Regions from separate parts of the Pantoea sp. USHLN298 genome, predicted to be linked through region 2. Evidence: predicted binding sites of a transcription regulator. Region 2 holds the regulator's gene; each other region holds the start of a gene.
What was found. Region 2 encodes CRP, which controls carbon source genes, mostly activating them, when cyclic AMP is high. Its sites were predicted from a motif close to ATGTGANNNNNNTCACAT; they were not measured.
Positions count from the first base shown of each region.

Region 1 (4,214 bases), on a different contig from region 2:
TGTGCTGTCGGTAGACAGCGGTGCGGTACCGGGTATGCCGGTTAAGTAACCGCCCGCCATGATCTTTCCTTACTGCTGGCAACAGCAGTAGGGGAAGATCGTTTCTTCCCCCTCTTTTTCCTCACTCCTCATTCCTCTTCTGTGTGGGTTTATCTTCTGCTCTGCACCACTGATCGTCTGCCTGGTGCCTGTTATGTGATCGCTAGCACGCTAAGCGGTTAATGCGTATGATGAAGCTCAGTGAAAACAGGAGCCTGTCATGCTCACCGTGCTGTCTGTCTGCGGGCGCTACCTACGTGCCTTTATTATCATTTATCTCTGCTTATACAGTGGCAACGGCATTGCCTCGCTGCTGCCCATCACCATTCCTGGCAGTATTCTTGGAATGCTGATCCTGTTCGCCCTGCTGGCATCTCAAATCCTGCCGGTCAGCTGGGTAAAACCGGGCTGTCATCTGATCATTCGTTACATGGCGCTGCTGTTTGTGCCGATCAGCGTCGGCGTGATGAGCCACACCGATATTCTCAGCGCCCAGTTTGGTCCGATCGTCATCTCCTGCATCGTCAGTACCTTTGTGGTGCTGGCTGTGGTCGGCGTAAGCGCTCACCAGCTCCATAGCCGCCGCCCGGTGAGGGAGTCAGAGGATGAGTGATATCTGGTGGTCGCTGCCGCTGACGCTGGCGGCTTTCTTTCTGGCGCGCAAGCTGGCGCTAACCCTGAAAATCTCGCTGCTCAATCCGCTGCTGGTGGCGATGGCGATTATCATCCCGATCCTGCTGCTGTTGCAGCTGCCCTACTCGCGCTATTTTGCCGGCAGTCAGATTCTCAATCAGCTGCTGCAACCGGCGGTGGTGGCGCTGGCGCTGCCGCTGTATGAGCAGATGCATCAGATTCGCGCCCGCTGGAAGTCGATCATTGGCGTCTGTTTTATCGGCAGCCTGACGGCGATGGTGTCGGGCACCGCCATCGCCTTGTGGCTGGGTGCTACGCCGGAAATTGCCGCCACGATCATTCCCAAGTCGGTGACCACGCCGATTGCGATGGCGGTGGCCGGTTCGCTGCACGGCATTCCGGCGATCAGCGCGATCTGCGTGCTGATCGCCGGCGTGCTGGGCGCGGTATTCGGTCATATGCTGCTGAATCTGCTTGGCGTCAAATCTAAAGCGGCGCGCGGCCTGGCGATCGGCAACGCTTCTCATGCCCTTGGCACCGCCCGCGCCGCAGAACTCGATTATCAGGAAGGGGCATTCAGCTCACTGGCGCTGGTGATCTGCGGCATTATCACCTCACTGCTAGCCCCGATTATTTTTCCGGTTCTGCTGCACTGGTTTGGCTAAAACTTTGCGAGAGATCTCGCAAAGTTGAAACATGCAACACAGGTTGCATTGTCAGAGCGATGTGGATCACATATAAACCGATGACTGGCATATCGCCCTGCTGAATTTAATGAGGCTCTCATGCATTCACGTTTCCTCTCCGCCTTCGAGGCGTTGCCGTCAACTCTGCAAACGGCGCTGGCTCCGCTGCTGGACGCGCCTGACTTTCAGGCCGTGCTGAGCGCCGACCAGGTCGCGTCGCTGCAGCAACAGACTCAGATGGACGCCGATGCGCTGGCGCTGGCGCTGCTGCCACTGGCAGCGGCCTGTGCCGTAGCGACGGTGTCACACTTTAACGTTGGTGCTATCGCCCGTGGCGTCAGCGGTACCTGGTACTTCGGTGCCAACATGGAGTTTACCGGCACGCCGCTGCAACAGACGGTACACGCTGAGCAGAGTGCCATCACCCACGCCTGGCTGCGCGGTGAACGCCGGCTGGAGACCATCACGGTCAACTACACGCCGTGCGGCCACTGCCGTCAGTTTATGAATGAACTCAACAGCGGCACAGAGATTCGTATTTCGCTGCCGCAGCGCGCCATCAGCACCCTGGCGGATTACCTGCCTGATGCCTTTGGCCCGCGCGACCTCGACATCACCACGCTGCTGATGGACGCGGTCGATCACGGCTATCGTGCTGACGGCGATCCGCTGGTACAGGCTGCCGTTGCGGCGGCCAATGCCAGTCACGCGCCCTACAGCCAGTCACACAGCGGCGTGGCGCTGGAAACCGAATCCGGCACCATTGTGACCGGTCGCTATGCTGAGAACGCGGCGTTTAACCCCAGCTTTCCGCCGTTACAGGCCGCGCTGGTGCTGCTGAATATGCAGGGTGGACACAGCAGCCAGATAAAAAGAGCGGTGCTGGCAGAAGTCGAAAATGCCACGCTGAGCCAGTTTGCCGCCACGCAGGCCACATTACAGACCTTTGGTTGCAGTGAGCTGCTGGCTGTCAGATTGCACAAAGCATAACCGGCTGTCAGAAAGGCCACAGTTTTGTGACCTTTTATGAACAAATGCTGTACTTCTGTGGGAAATTTCATAGGATCTGGCGCCAGAATTCACGTCATGACAAATTACTCTGAATAATTCGGGTTGCAGGATAGCAGCAGGTACGTGAATGATTCGCAGCGGAAACTCGGCCGCTGCACTGCTCCTGCAGCCTGAGCTATAACGGGTAAGTAAACTGGCGCTACCTTTCCGGCGTGACGCCAGACAACACTGCAACCGGAGCATCACTGCATGGAACTCGACTACGAAAGTAAACGTCCGCTCTACATCCCTTACGCTGGCCCGATTTTGCTGGAATTTCCCCTGCTCAACAAAGGCAGTGCCTTTAGCATCGAAGAACGCAACGAATTTAATCTCAATGGCCTGCTGCCGGAAGCGGTAGAGTCAATTGAAGAGCAGGCGCAGCGTGCCTGGCGTCAGTTCCAGGATTTCAAAAACAATAACGATAAGCACGTCTATCTGCGTAACATCCAGGACACCAACGAAACGCTGTTCTATCGCCTGCTGGATAACCATCTCGAAGAGATGATGCCGATTATCTATACCCCTACCGTCGGCGCTGCCTGTGAACACTTCTCTGAAATTTATCGCCGCGCACGCGGGGTCTTCATCTCTTACCCGAACCGCGACCGTATCGAAGATATGCTGCAGAACGCCACTAAACAGAACGTGAAAGTGATTGTGGTTACTGACGGTGAGCGCATTCTGGGTCTGGGTGACCAGGGCATCGGCGGTATGGGCATCCCGATCGGTAAACTGTCGCTTTACACCGCCTGTGGCGGTATCAGCCCGGCCTATACCCTGCCGGTGGTGCTGGATGTCGGTACCAATAACCAGCAGTTGCTGAACGATCCGCTCTACATGGGCTGGCGTCACCCGCGTATTACCGGCGAAGAGTACGATGCTTTCGTTAACGAATTTATTCAGGCGGTAAAACGCCGCTGGCCGAAAGTGCTGTTGCAGTTCGAAGATTTCGCCCAGAAGAACGCCATGCCGTTACTTAACCGCTATCGTGATGAAGTCTGCTGCTTTAACGACGACATTCAGGGCACCGCCGCGGTCACCGTCGGGACACTGATCGCCGCCAGCCGCGCCGCCGGTAGCCGCCTGTGCGAACAGAAAGTGGTGTTCCTGGGCGCCGGTTCTGCCGGTTGTGGCATCGCGGAACAGATTATTGCGCAGATGAAATCGGAAGGTCTGAGCGATGAAGAAGCGCGCAGCCGGGTCATGATGGTGGATCGCTTTGGTCTGCTGACCGACAAGCTGCCTAACCTGCTCGATTTCCAGAGCAAGCTGGTGCAGAAAAGTGAAAACATTCAGCACTGGGATGTCACCAGCGACGCGATTTCGCTGCTCGACGTGGTGCGTAACGCCCGGCCGGATATTCTGATTGGGGTATCGGGTCAGCCAGGGCTGTTCACCGAAGAGATCATCCGCGAGATGCACAAGCACTGCAAACGCCCGATCGTCATGCCGCTCTCTAACCCGACCTCACGCGTTGAAGCGACGCCAGCCGACATCATCGCCTGGACCGACGGCGCGGCACTGGTCGCCACCGGCAGCCCGTTCTCGCCGGTCAGCTGGAACGGAAAAATCTACCCGATTGCCCAGTGCAACAACTCCTATATCTTCCCCGGTATTGGTCTGGGCGTTATCGCCTCAGGTGCCAGTCGCGTGACGGATACCATGCTGATGACTGCCAGCCGTGCCCTGGCTGACTGCTCCCCGCTGGTTAACGATGGCGAAGGTCCGGTTCTGCCTGAAATCAAAGATATCCAGGGCGTGTCGAAAATCATCGCTATGGAAGTCGGTAAAGCGGCACAGCTG
Region 1 is NZ_JBBCRO010000003.1:191,038-195,251, forward strand. Features, by position in the region: gene metG (methionine--tRNA ligase) at 1-49, shown strand, start outside; gene WFK59_RS08870 (CidA/LrgA family protein) at 260-652, shown strand; gene WFK59_RS08875 (CidB/LrgB family autolysis modulator) at 645-1,337, shown strand; gene cdd (cytidine deaminase) at 1,458-2,348, shown strand; gene WFK59_RS08885 (NAD-dependent malic enzyme) at 2,619-4,214, shown strand, end outside.
Region 1: cdd (cytidine deaminase) is a predicted target of CRP. The motif match lies at 1,392-1,409, and genes of this name have one in related genera.

Region 2 (4,214 bases):
GACCCACAGCCGCATATCCTTGAGATACTGGGCGTTAAAAGCCGGTTCCTGCATCGCCTGGTTCAGGGAGTTAAACAGCGCATTGTGCGCCTGATTAACCCGTACCCGCTGATAAGCGAGCTTCTCCGGCGACTGTTCCGCGCCCAGCAGCAGCCGCAGCGCATCCTGGTAAGTTTCCAGCGCGTCATGGGCGTTCTGTCGCAGCAAGCCGCTCTGCCACTGCGGCCAGAGCCACAGCATCCCGCCGAAGGCGATCAGGCAGCCCATCAGGGTATCCATCAGGCGCGGCAGCAGGAACTGCGCGCCATTCAGCGACAGCAGTTGCAGCGAGTAGACCGCCGTCACCGTGAAGCCAATCATCGACCAGCCGTAAAACTGGCGGGTAAAGCGGTAGCTGATAAAAGTGATCACCAGCATGATCATCAGCACCAGCGACTCCGGTACCGCGAGACGTAAGGTGGCGGCGGCAATCACCAGTCCGACAAAAGTGCCCAGCGCCCGGTGCTGAATACGAACCCGGGTGGCGCTATAGCCGTTCTGGCTGACGAACATAATGGTCATCAGAATCCAGTAGGGCTTCGGAATATTGAAAAACAGCGCCAGCGCACTGCCCAGCATCAGCATCACGGCAAAACGACCGGCGGTGCGCAGTGCAGACGAACGCCAGGAAAGATAACTGCGCAGCGCCGGCAGCAGCGGCAGACGGCGCTGGCGATCGGCCATCAGGTCACGCTGATAGAGCGGCTTTTGCGTACGCAGCACCCGCGCGATGCGGTTAAAGTGATAAAGACAGAAATTTCCCACCGGATTATCAGGATGCTGGCGGGCAATTTTTTCCAGCGCGCCGAGCTGCTTCTCCATGCCAAACCGATCGGGCAACTGGTGATAGAGAATGTTATCCGCCAGCACCCGTAAGCGGGCCGAGATGGTCTGGGCATTCCAGCGGATCACCGCTTCCGCATGGCTCTGCTCCACCAGTTTCTGCACCTCTTCCGGCTGATGCAGGCTGACCGAGATATGTTCCTGCAGATCCAGCGCCACCTGAAAAGCACGGGTCAGCCGCTTATGGCTGTGATCCCGACTGGCAGACAGCATGTGCATCTGCTGGTAACAGGTGGTGATCAGATCGACCACTTTTTGCTGACGCGCCAGCAGCGGCGGCAGGGCCTTTTCCGGATCGGTCAGCTGGGTCAGCAGGGTATATTTGGCGTCGCAATAGTTGGCCAGCTCACGGTAGATCAGGCTCAGGCTTTCGCGCATCGGCTGCTCTTTCCACAGCCAGAACCAGAACCAGTTAAACAGCCCGTACCACAGCGTGCCGCCGATATAGAGCAGCGGCGGTACGTAGATCGGCATACGGCCAATCAGACTCAGCGTGAAGATGGCGGCGATCAGCGAGCCCGGCAACAGACGGCCGTGCAACGGGCTAATTTCACCGGTGACGCCCAGCAGCAGCGGCATCGCGAACAGAATCAGCGGCAAAGGAATCGCGTGCAGCGTCAGCCACTGAATCAGAAAACTGCCGAGCGCAAACAGGCTGCCGCCAACAATCAGGCGTTTGAAGAAACGTTTATGCGGGGTATCCAGACCGGCGATATTGCAACAGGCGGGGACTAACGAGAACAGCAGACCTTTTTGCAGGTCGCCAGCCAGCCAGCCCAGCGCCACTGGCAGACAGAGCACCAGCGTTTGCCGCAAGGCATAATTGACTTCAGGATGGTAAATAATTCGACGCCACATCGGCCCAACACAAACAATAACGGCGCGATGTTGCCATCACGCCGTGGGTGACAGGAATTAGCGGGTGCCGTAAACGACGATGGTTTTGCCGTGTGCGGAGATCAGGTTCTGATCTTCCAGCATCTTCAAAATACGGCCCACGGTTTCACGTGAGCAACCAACGATTTGGCCAATTTCCTGACGAGTAATTTTAATTTGCATGCCGTCGGGATGCGTCATGGCGTCTGGCTGCTTCGCCAGGTTAAGCAGAGTCTGAGCAATGCGTCCGGTGACGTCGAGGAAAGCGAGGTTACCCACTTTTTCAGACGTAACCTGCAGGCGACGCGCCATCTGCGACGAGAGTCGCATCAGGATATCGGGGTTAACCTGGATCAGCTGACGGAATTTCTTGTAGGAAATCTCCGCCACTTCGCACGCGGTTTTCGCACGTACCCAGGCGCTGCGCTCCTGACCTTCTTCGAACAGGCCAAGCTCGCCAATAAAATCGCCCTGATTCAGGTAAGAAAGAATCATCTCTTTGCCTTCTTCATCTTTAATCAGAACCGCGACGGAACCTTTCACGATGTAGTAAAGCGTTTCTGCTTTTTCACCTTGGTGAATCAGCGTACTTTTGGATGGATACTTGTGAATATGGCAATGGGACAGGAACCATTCGAGTGTAGGGTCTGTTTGCGGTTTGCCGAGAACCATTCGCTATTATCCTCTGTTGTAATCGTGCCCAAAATACAGGGGGCAGTTTTCCCTGTCAGGCGATGAAAGCTTCAAGCGTTTCCCTTACAGGAAATTATTCGGGCTGCATTCGGCGCAGTGCGCATCATTCTTCCCGGCTTCGCCATCGGGTGACGAAAAATATTTTCAGCACTGTTTGTAGCACAGCTTTTGCCGACTGTCTTCTGTTGTCTCGCTTCAGCTAACAGCGGATTTCTCTGGATTGCTGTTTACCAGGCGAAAGCGTACTCTGACGGCAAAACCGCATATTCTGGAGCGAAAATCATGCAGGCAAGAGTGAAATGGGTAGAAGGGCTGACATTCCTCGGTGAGTCGTCGTCCGGCCATCAGGTATTAATGGATGGCAATTCGGGTGATAAAGCGCCCAGCCCAATGGAGATGGTGCTGATGGCGGCGGGCGGATGTAGCGCCATCGACGTGGTTTCAATTCTGCAAAAAGGCCGCAACGATGTGGCTGATTGTGAAGTGAAACTGACCTCAGAACGTCGTGAAGAGGCGCCGCGAATCTTTACGCACATCAACCTGCACTTTATCGTTAGCGGCAAAGCGCTCCAGGATAAAGCGGTCTCACGCGCGGTGGATCTTTCTGCAGAAAAATATTGCTCGGTTGCCATCATGCTGGGCAAAGGCGTCACCATTACCCACAGCTATGAAGTGATCGAACGCTGATCTCTGCGGGGGCCGCTCTGCGGCCTCTTATTCTATTCGCTTGCCTTCCACCAGTCGCTTCACCAGTGGTCCCATGATCAACTCCATCGCCAGCCCCATCTTTCCGCCCGGCACCACCAGCGTATTAATGTGCGAGATAAACGATCCCTGCAGCATCGCCAGCAGGTAAGGGAAGTCGATATCGTCCAGCGCCTGGAAGTGGATCACCACGAAACTCTCATCCAGTGACGGAATAGCACGGGCGGCAAACGGGTTCGAGGTATCCACCGTCGGCACGCGCTGGAAGTTAAGGTGAGTGCGCGAGAACTGCGGCGTAATGAAGTTGATGTAATCTTCCATCGAGCGCACCACCGAGTCCATCACCGCTTCCCGCGAATGGCCGCGTTCGCTGGTGTCACGCACCAGCTTCTGAATCCACTCCAGGTTGACAATCGGTACCACGCCGACCAGTAAATCGACATGCTCAGCCACGTTATGCTGGGCGGTCACCACGCCGCCGTGCAGTCCTTCGTAAAACAGAATATCGGTGTTTTGCGGCAGCGGTTGCCACGGCGTAAAGGTGCCCGGCACCTGATTCCACGGAACGGCTTCGTCATAGGTATGCAGGTATTTACGCGACTGGCCCTCACCGTTGAGCCCATACTGTTTAAAGCTCTGCTCCAGCAGGCCAAAGTCATTGGCTTCCGGACCGAAGTAACTGACATGACGGCCCAGATCGCGCGCTTTGCGGATCGCCATATCCATTTCCGGCCGGGTGAAGCGGTGAAAACTGTCGCCTTCCAGTTCGGCAGCGTGCAGATCGAGCTGCTGAAAGATTTTACGGAACGCGAGGCTGGTGGTGGTGGTTCCCGCGCCGCTGGAACCGGTGACGGCAATTATCGGATGGCGTGCAGACATAAAAAAGCTCCCTGTGAGGTCGGGCCATGGGCATTGTTACCATGAATTGCCGATCGGCGCATCAGCCGCGAAATTCTTTGCGCGGCATAATATTGACCGATTCATGCAGCTCCGACCACACCAGCACCACTTCACCGGTTTCCAGCTGGCGGCGGACGTCAGCCACTTTTTCGTTCAGG
Region 2 is NZ_JBBCRO010000007.1:48,062-52,275, reverse strand. Features, by position in the region: gene WFK59_RS18225 (YccS/YhfK family putative transporter) at 1-1,740, opposite strand, end outside; gene crp (cAMP-activated global transcriptional regulator CRP) at 1,798-2,430, opposite strand; gene WFK59_RS18215 (OsmC family protein) at 2,734-3,138, shown strand; gene WFK59_RS18210 (phosphoribulokinase) at 3,166-4,035, opposite strand; gene WFK59_RS18205 (YheU family protein) at 4,097-4,214, opposite strand, start outside.

Region 3 (4,214 bases), on a different contig from region 2:
GCACCCGATCTTCTCAGGCAACGCGGTTGAAAACCTGCGTAAGTCGGTGATCGACCAGGTGATTGTCTGCGATACCATTCCGCTGTCTGAAGAGATGAAGTCACTGCCGAATGTGCGCACCCTGACTTTGTCTGGCATGCTGGCTGAAGCGATTCGCCGCATCAGTAACGAAGAGTCAATCTCGGCGATGTTCGAGCATTAATCTTCGCGAAACCGGGCTTCATGCCCGGTTTTTTTCATCTGTGCGACGGCCCGATTAACTCGCTGCCTTTAGTGCTATTCCCGCGATAAATTTCCCCGAAATCGGTTATTTTCAACGCCACCCACTCTTTTAGTAAAACGCCGCATTCCTCACTTCTGCCCCAGACGGTTAAGTGATAATTTGCTGCGCACTTTTCATCACAACGCCACCACTATGACTCTGGATATCTATACGCTATTTATTTGTGAGCTCTACGTGTTGGGTTTTTTAAGCATCATCATGGTTTTTGCCTGGATGGGATCGCAATACGATCGCGTGCTGGGTTTTACCTGCCTGTCGCTTGTTTTTACCCTGGTGGCGGTGTTTTTTAGCAGTTTACGCAGCAGCGGAATGCAGTTTCTGCCGGTTGCCGCTGGCAATGTGCTGGTGATGCTGGCCTATGGCGGCTTACTCAATGCCTTTCGCTTATTCTGCGGTAAAAAGATCGGCACCGGCTGGCTGCTGGGCGCACTGCTCTGGGCGATCCTCTGCTGTTTTCCAGCGTTCTACTACAGCTTACCCAAGCGGGTGCTGGTGCTGTGCATCGCCTGTGTTGCATACACGGCGGCGCTGATCCAGTTGTTATGGCTGGCCCGTGACTCGCTGAAAGTCACCTTCTGGCCCGCGCAACTGCTGCTGTGGATCCATCTGCTGTTTCATCTGGCGCGGATGCTGCTGGACAAGGCGATACCGACCCGCCTGCACGGTGCGATTGGCGGGTCTGACTTTTCGGTTTATGTGATTCTGGAATCGATTCTGTTTGTCATCGGCCTGACCTTCACCATTCTGGCGATGGTCAATGAGCGCACCCAGATCGCCTACAAATACGCCTCACTGCACGATCCGCTGACCAGCGTCTGGAACCGGCGGGCGCTGTTCCTTGAGGCGGAGAAAATCGTGGCGCGCTGCCATCGGCAGAACCGCCCGTTTACTGCGGTGCTGTTCGACCTCGATCACTTTAAAAGCGTCAATGACCGTTATGGACACCATCAGGGCGACCAGATTTTGATCGACTTTTGCCAGTTAGTAACCGGACTGATCCCGGTAGAAGGACGTTTTGCCCGACTGGGCGGTGAGGAGTTTGCAGCGATTATTCCGGCCGGTGCAGAGGAAGCACAGGCCTGGTGTGAAGCGATTCGTTTGGCGACCAGTCAGTCACAACCCAGCGCCGTAGACTATACGGTCAGCATTGGATTTGCCACAGCGACCCATCGCCAGCACCGCTTCGAGGATTTACTGGCGCTGGCCGATGAGGCGCTTTATCGCGCCAAAGCCAGCGGCAGAAATCGTACTGAACAGCAACCGATATCGGCAGCCATCCGTTAGTGATGGGTGTGATGAGACCGACGGCAGCGTTTGTCGTAATGACGCAGCCAGTAATAACGATCTTCCACTTTTTCACGACCGCTGACGCGTGCGCCGACCAGCCACAGCAGCGCGCCGATAAAAATACTGAACATCGCACCGTGCGCCAGAAACTGTGGCAGATGAAGCGACGGTAACTGGTTGATAATTGAATAGCCAACACCCATTACCATTGTGAGTAATCCCAGTACCATCAAACTATTACCCGCGACGCGACAATGTTGATGTTTCATGTTGCACCTCCATCCTTATGAGCCGATTAAAACCGCACACAATGTTAAGTTGCCATAAGTTTAGGCAATGGCTGACGGCAACGTTGCGGGCCGGATCACACAACCGCCATAAACTTGTGACTGGATCTGATTGCAGCTTATTGATTTAGATGAAAAATGATTAATCACCGTTCTGAATCACTTTAACGGTATGCGCTTTGTCATCTCGCCTGCGGCGAAGTAAACTAACGCCCTTTGGCAATAACAGCAGGATATTCATTGTGAGCAGCATTAAACTGATTGTGGGTCTTGCCAATCCCGGCGCTGAATATGCCGCCACGCGCCATAATGCCGGTGCCTGGTATCTGGATTTACTGGCTGAGCGCCACAATCAGTCACTGAAAGAGGAAGGTAAATTCTTCGGCTATACCGCCCGTCTGGCGATCGCCGGAGAAGATGTGCGCTTGCTGGTGCCGACCACTTTTATGAACCTGAGCGGCAAAGCGGTGGCCGCAATGGCGACCTTCTATCGCATTGCACCGGAAGAGATTCTGGTGGCCCACGATGAACTCGACTTGCCGCCAGGCGTAGCGAAGTTTAAGCAAGGCGGCGGGCATGGTGGCCATAATGGGCTGAAGGACATCATCAGTAAGCTGGGCAACAACAATAACTTCCACCGTCTGCGCATCGGCATCGGTCATCCGGGCGATCGCAATAAGGTAACCGGATTTGTGCTGGGCAAACCGCCCGCCAGTGAGCAGAAACTGATTGATGACGCCATTGATGAAGCGGTGCGCTGCACCGAACTGTGGCTGAAAGAAGATCGCATCAAGGCGATGAACCGGCTGCACGCTTTCAAGCCTGCTTAATCGCCCGAATCGTCGCGATTCTGTGTATAATGCGCGAAAATTTTCATTTCGTCTCCGACAGTGCGCCGCCGGGCGGGCTGTCCATCCAGTTATAAAGGGTATCAAACCATGGGATTCAAATGCGGTATCGTCGGCCTGCCGAACGTCGGTAAATCCACGCTGTTTAACGCGCTGACTAAAGCGGGTATCGAAGCGGCTAACTTCCCCTTCTGCACCATTGAGCCCAACACTGGCGTGGTGCCGATGCCTGACCTGCGTCTCGATCAGCTGTCTGAGATTGTTAAACCGCAGCGCGTGGTGCCTACGACCATGGAATTCGTCGACATCGCTGGCCTGGTAAAAGGCGCGTCAAAAGGTGAAGGACTGGGTAACCAGTTCCTGACCAACATCCGTGAAACCGAAGCGATCGGTCACGTGGTGCGCTGCTTTGAGAACGACAACATCATTCACGTTGCGGGCAAAGTAAACCCGGCTGAAGATATTGACGTCATCAACACCGAACTGGCGCTCTCCGATCTCGATACCTGCGAACGTGCGATTCAGCGCGTGCAGAAGAAAGCCAAAGGCGGCGATAAAGACGCGAAAGCCGAACTGGCTGCGCTGGAGAAGTGCCTGCCGCATCTCTCTGAAGCCGGTATGCTGCGTTCGCTGGATCTGGATGCTGATGAGAAAGCGGCAATTCGCTATCTGAGCTTCCTGACGCTGAAGCCGACCATGTACATCGCTAACGTCAATGAAGACGGTTTTGAGAACAACCCTTACCTTGATCAGGTGCGTGCCATCGCCGAAGCGGAAGGTTCCGTGGTGGTGCCGGTGTGTGCTGCGGTGGAATCAGATATCGCTGAGCTGGAAGATGAAGATCGTGATGAGTTCATGGCGGAACTGGGACTGGAAGAGCCAGGCCTGAACCGTGTGATCCGTGCCGGTTACTCCCTGCTGAACCTGCAGACTTACTTCACCGCAGGCGTGAAAGAAGTGCGTGCCTGGACCATCCCGGTAGGCGCTACGGCTCCACAGGCAGCCGGTAAAATCCATACCGACTTCGAGAAAGGCTTCATCCGTGCACAGACCATCGCCTTTGAAGACTTTATCGCTTATAAAGGCGAGCAAGGCGCGAAAGAAGCCGGCAAGATGCGTTCTGAAGGGAAAGAGTACATCGTCAAAGATGGCGACGTGATGAACTTCCTGTTTAACGTCTGATTGGTTTCTGTTGTCACATGGGGTTTCACTGAACCTGATGCAGCGCAACATACCCGATAAAATCCACGCCCTGGCGTGGATTTTTGTTTTCAGAAGCTATGGAGCGCCCTTTGAAAGGAGGCGATGAAGTGCTGGCTGCCATCTGCTGCACTTTAACTCAGCCTGGTAACGGGTTAAGGGATCTGCCGGAAGATCAATCTGTTGTTTTCAGATCATAGCGGCGCAGCGGTATCGCACTGATGGCATCAACAATGCTGACCGGCGCGGCCAGCAGTGTTGTAAGCGGAAGCGATCATTGCTGAATCCACTCATCAGCGGAAAGCGAGA
Region 3 is NZ_JBBCRO010000001.1:820,215-824,428, reverse strand. Features, by position in the region: gene prs (ribose-phosphate diphosphokinase) at 1-202, shown strand, start outside; gene WFK59_RS03950 (GGDEF domain-containing protein) at 416-1,567, shown strand; gene ychH (stress-induced protein YchH) at 1,564-1,839, opposite strand; gene pth (aminoacyl-tRNA hydrolase) at 2,100-2,687, shown strand; gene ychF (redox-regulated ATPase YchF) at 2,796-3,887, shown strand.
Region 3: pth (aminoacyl-tRNA hydrolase) is a predicted target of CRP. The motif match lies at 1,923-1,940, and genes of this name have one in related genera.

Region 4 (4,214 bases), on a different contig from region 2:
GAGAGCGGATATATTGCGATGGGCGGCACGATTCGCGACTTTGATCAGTTTAACCTGAGCCAGTGGCTGACCGATAAAACCTCGCTGCCGGCGACGGTTGAGAATGATGCGCACTGTGCTTTACTGGCCGAGCGCTGGCTGGGAAAAGCGAAGAAGCTGGATGATTTTCTGATGCTGACCATCGGCACCGGCTTAGGCGGCGCGGCTTTCTGTAACGGTGCGCTGATCCGCGGTGGCCGCAATCGTGCCGGAGAATTTGGCTGTCTGCTGACGTCACGCCCTACCGACAACAATATCGAACCCCATACCATGGCAAAGAGTTGCACCATGACCGCCCTGCGCGAAAATTTCAGTCGGCTCAGCGGTCAGCCGGTCGATGATGTCAGTGGTAAGGATGTGTTCGACGCGTTTGATCAGGGCGATGAGCAGGCACAACAGGTAGTTGATCGCTTTTATCAGGATCTCGCCGCCGGTTTATATAATCTTTTCAGCGTATTTGACCCGCAGACTATTTTCATCGGCGGGGGAATTACCGAACGTGAACCCTTTATTGATGAGCTCTCACGGCAGCTGGAAAAATATCAAATTGATATTCGCATTGATACCGCTACCTTCGGCAACGATTCCGGCATGCTGGGCGCAACCTGTCACTTTTTACAACATCAGCAAAGCGACGTCGCCTAATCCGCCTTGCAAAATCAGCGCTGCCGCCAGTCAGGGATAATCAGATCGCCACGTAATACCGAACTGCCCAGCATCTGCTGGGTGGTGGCGGTTAACCAGCCGACAATACGTGATGCCATCGCATCGAGAGAGTATTCAATTGCCGGAATAGTGGGTAAACCGGGTAAATTCACCGATCCCGCCAGGCTGAATACCATTACGTCATCCGGTACCGCTTTATTAAAGGCCTGTAACTGCGCCATAACGCTTTGCGCTTCCTGCTCATTAGCCACCAGCAAGGCGTTGAAATTCCGGCTGCTGGCATTATTCAGCAGCATCTGAATCGCCACCGACGAAGAGACCGCATCAGTAATCACCAGGTTACGGTTAAAAGGTAAAAGGTTATTTTCCAGCGCCAGCTTGTAACCCTGTAAGACCTGCCCGGCGGTGCCCCCGTTCTCAGGCTGGATGAGGGCGATCTGGCGACGGCCCTGATTAATCAGGAAATTGCTGGCGGTCTCGGCGGCAAAAGCGTGATCGAACTGGATACTGTTCGGCCCTTCCGCTTCGGCGCAGTCGACCAGAATGACATGTTCATCATCAATATTAAGGGGAAAACGCGCGCCAATGATCAGCACATCATCGCACAGTCCACAGCTCAGCTCGTCAAGCGCGGTCAGAACGTCACTTTTGCTATGGGCAAAGCGCAATAACAGATGCTTCTGATGCTGACGAAGCTGCTTTTCCAGAGCGAAAAGCCAGGCGGTGATCTGATTAACGTTTTCCTGCGCGCAGATAACGCCGATACAGTGGGTGGTCTGGCTGAATAACGACTGGGCAATAACGTTTGGCCGGTAGTTCAGCTCTTCGACGGCTTTCAGGACCGCCAGCCGACTGGCTTCCTTTACGCCGCGTGAACCGCTCAACACCCGGGAAACTGTGGCTTTCGATACCCCAGCCAGCCGCGATACATCGTTGATAGTAGACATTTTTCTCCCCTGAAAACGGCGCTATGCCAAAAAATGCTCACTTTGCTTATCTGCGCAATGGTTCGCCGGCCAAAGTATAGCCATTTCATCCAGTCGTGGAAACCGATTTTCCATAAGCCACCTCCTCTTCGCTTTTACGGTCAATTTTGTGACCCTAATCGAATTAAAAAAAACCGCTAATCTGGCTTATTGACGCGCATCACACTTCTGATTGCTGTCGATGGAAACCGGTTTCCATATGATATCCAATCAGCCTCACTTTAGTGTCAAAGGCGAGGAACAGTAACCATGTACAGAATCATGTTGTGTTGTTCAGCAGGGATGTCCACCAGCATGCTGGTGCGGAAAATGGTGGAAGCCGCCGCGCAACGGGAATTAGCCGTTGAGATCAACGCGTTTGGCGTAGCGGAGTTTGACGAACAGTTTTCCCGCTATCAGGTGGTATTACTCGGACCGCAGGTAAAATATATGCTGCAAAGCCTGAGCGAAAAAGCAGCAGGCCAGGCGATTCCGGTCCAACCGATCGATATGATGGATTACGGCATGCAACGGGGTGACAAGGTGCTGGATTTCGCGCTGTCGCTGATTGCAGCTGCGCAGGAAAAGGCGGCCTTATGAGCTCACTCTATCAATCCATGATCGCGGTGATTGAGCAATCGATTACGCCGCTGGCCGGCCGGCTGGGCCAGCAGAAATATGTGATTGCTATTCGTGACGGTTTTACTGCCGCGCTGCCGTTTATGATCATCGGCTCCTTCATGCTGGTGTTTATCTTTCCTCCCTTCTCCGCCACCAGCACCAACAGCGTCGCCCGGGCCTGGCTCGACTTCTCCGCCACCTACCGTGACCAGTTGATGCTGCCGTTTAACCTCAGCATGGGGGTGATGACCTTTTTCATCTCGGTGGGGATTGGTGCCAGCCTGGGACGGCAATTCTCACTGGACCCGGTGATGTCAGGTCTGCTGGCTTTTATGGCCTTTTTACTGGTGGCGGCCCCCTACTCCAATCACACCATTTCCACTGAATACCTCTCCGGTCAGGGGATTTTTACCGCGCTGCTGACCGCCATTTATGCTACCCGCGTGTATGCGTGGCTGAAGCACAACAACGTCACGATCCGCCTGCCCAAAGAGGTACCGACCGGTGTCGCACGTTCGTTTGAGATCCTGATCCCGGTGGTGGTGATCATCGGGACTTTGCATCCGCTCAATCTGCTGATTGAGGCCAAAACCGGGATGATCATTCCGCAGGCCATCATGCATCTGCTGGCACCGCTGGTCTCCGCTTCCGACTCGTTACCGGCGATTCTGCTGTCGGTACTGCTGTGTCAGATCTTCTGGTTTGCCGGCATCCACGGGGCGCTGATTGTCACTGGCATCATGAACCCGTTCTGGATGGCCAACCTCTCCGCTAATCAGGCCGCCCTGGCGGCGGGCAATGTGTTACCGCACATCTATCTGCAGGGCTTCTGGGATCACTACCTGCTGATTGGCGGTGTCGGCTCCACGCTGCCTCTGGCCTTTCTGCTGCTGCGCAGCCGTGCCACCCATCTGCGCACCATCGGCAGAATGGGCATCGTGCCGAGCTTCTTCAATATCAACGAACCGATCCTGTTTGGCGCACCGATCATCATGAATCCGCTGATGTTTATTCCGTTTGTCTGCGTACCGATGCTTAACGCCGTGCTGGCGTATACCGCTACCCGGCTCGGCTGGCTGGCGCAGGTGGTGTCGCTGACGCCGTGGACCACACCGGCACCGATTGGCGCGTCATGGGCAGCCAACTGGGCGATCAGTCCGGTGGTGATGTGCCTGGTCTGCATGGTGCTTTCCGCCCTGTGCTACCTGCCGTTTCTGCGCGCCTACGAACGATCGCTAATGAAAGCCGAACTGGAGAAGACGCAGTCGCACGCGCCGCTGGCTGAAACCGCCGGTACCCACTAATTTCCTGGAGAGAGGCACCATGCACTACACGTTTCCCGATAACTTCTGGTGGGGCAGCGCCAGTTCCGCCTTACAGACCGAAGGTGATAGCCTGAACGGCGGCAAAAGCGCCACCATCTGGGATCACTGGTACACGCAGCAGCCATCGCGTTTTCATCAGCAGATTGGCCCGGCTGACACCTCAACCTTCTATCAGCACTGGCGTCAGGATATCGCCTTGCTGAAGCAGCTGAACCACAACAGTTTCCGCACCTCAATCAGCTGGTCGCGGCTGATCCCGGACGGCAGCGGTGATCTTAACCCGCAGGCGGTAGCGTTCTATAACCAAGTGATTGATGAATTGCTGGCGCAGGGCGTCACGCCCTTCGTGACGCTGTTTCACTTTGACATGCCGATGGCGATGCAGCAGCTGGGCGGCTGGGAGAACCGTGACGTCGTCGCGGCATTCAGTCGCTATGCCCGCCTCTGCTTTGAGCTGTTCGGCGACCGGGTAGCGCACTGGTTTACCTTTAACGAACCGATCGTGCCGGTTGAAGGCGGTTACCTGTACGACTTCCATTATCCGAACGTGGTGGATTTCCGCCGGGCGGCCACGGTGGCTTACCACACGGTACTGGCC
Region 4 is NZ_JBBCRO010000009.1:55,535-59,748, forward strand. Features, by position in the region: gene WFK59_RS20640 (ROK family protein) at 1-684, shown strand, start outside; gene WFK59_RS20645 (LacI family DNA-binding transcriptional regulator) at 699-1,652, opposite strand; gene WFK59_RS20650 (PTS sugar transporter subunit IIB) at 1,941-2,270, shown strand; gene WFK59_RS20655 (PTS sugar transporter subunit IIC) at 2,267-3,595, shown strand; gene WFK59_RS20660 (glycoside hydrolase family 1 protein) at 3,615-4,214, shown strand, end outside.
Region 4: WFK59_RS20650 (PTS sugar transporter subunit IIB) is a predicted target of CRP. The motif match lies at 1,799-1,816, and genes of this name have one in related genera.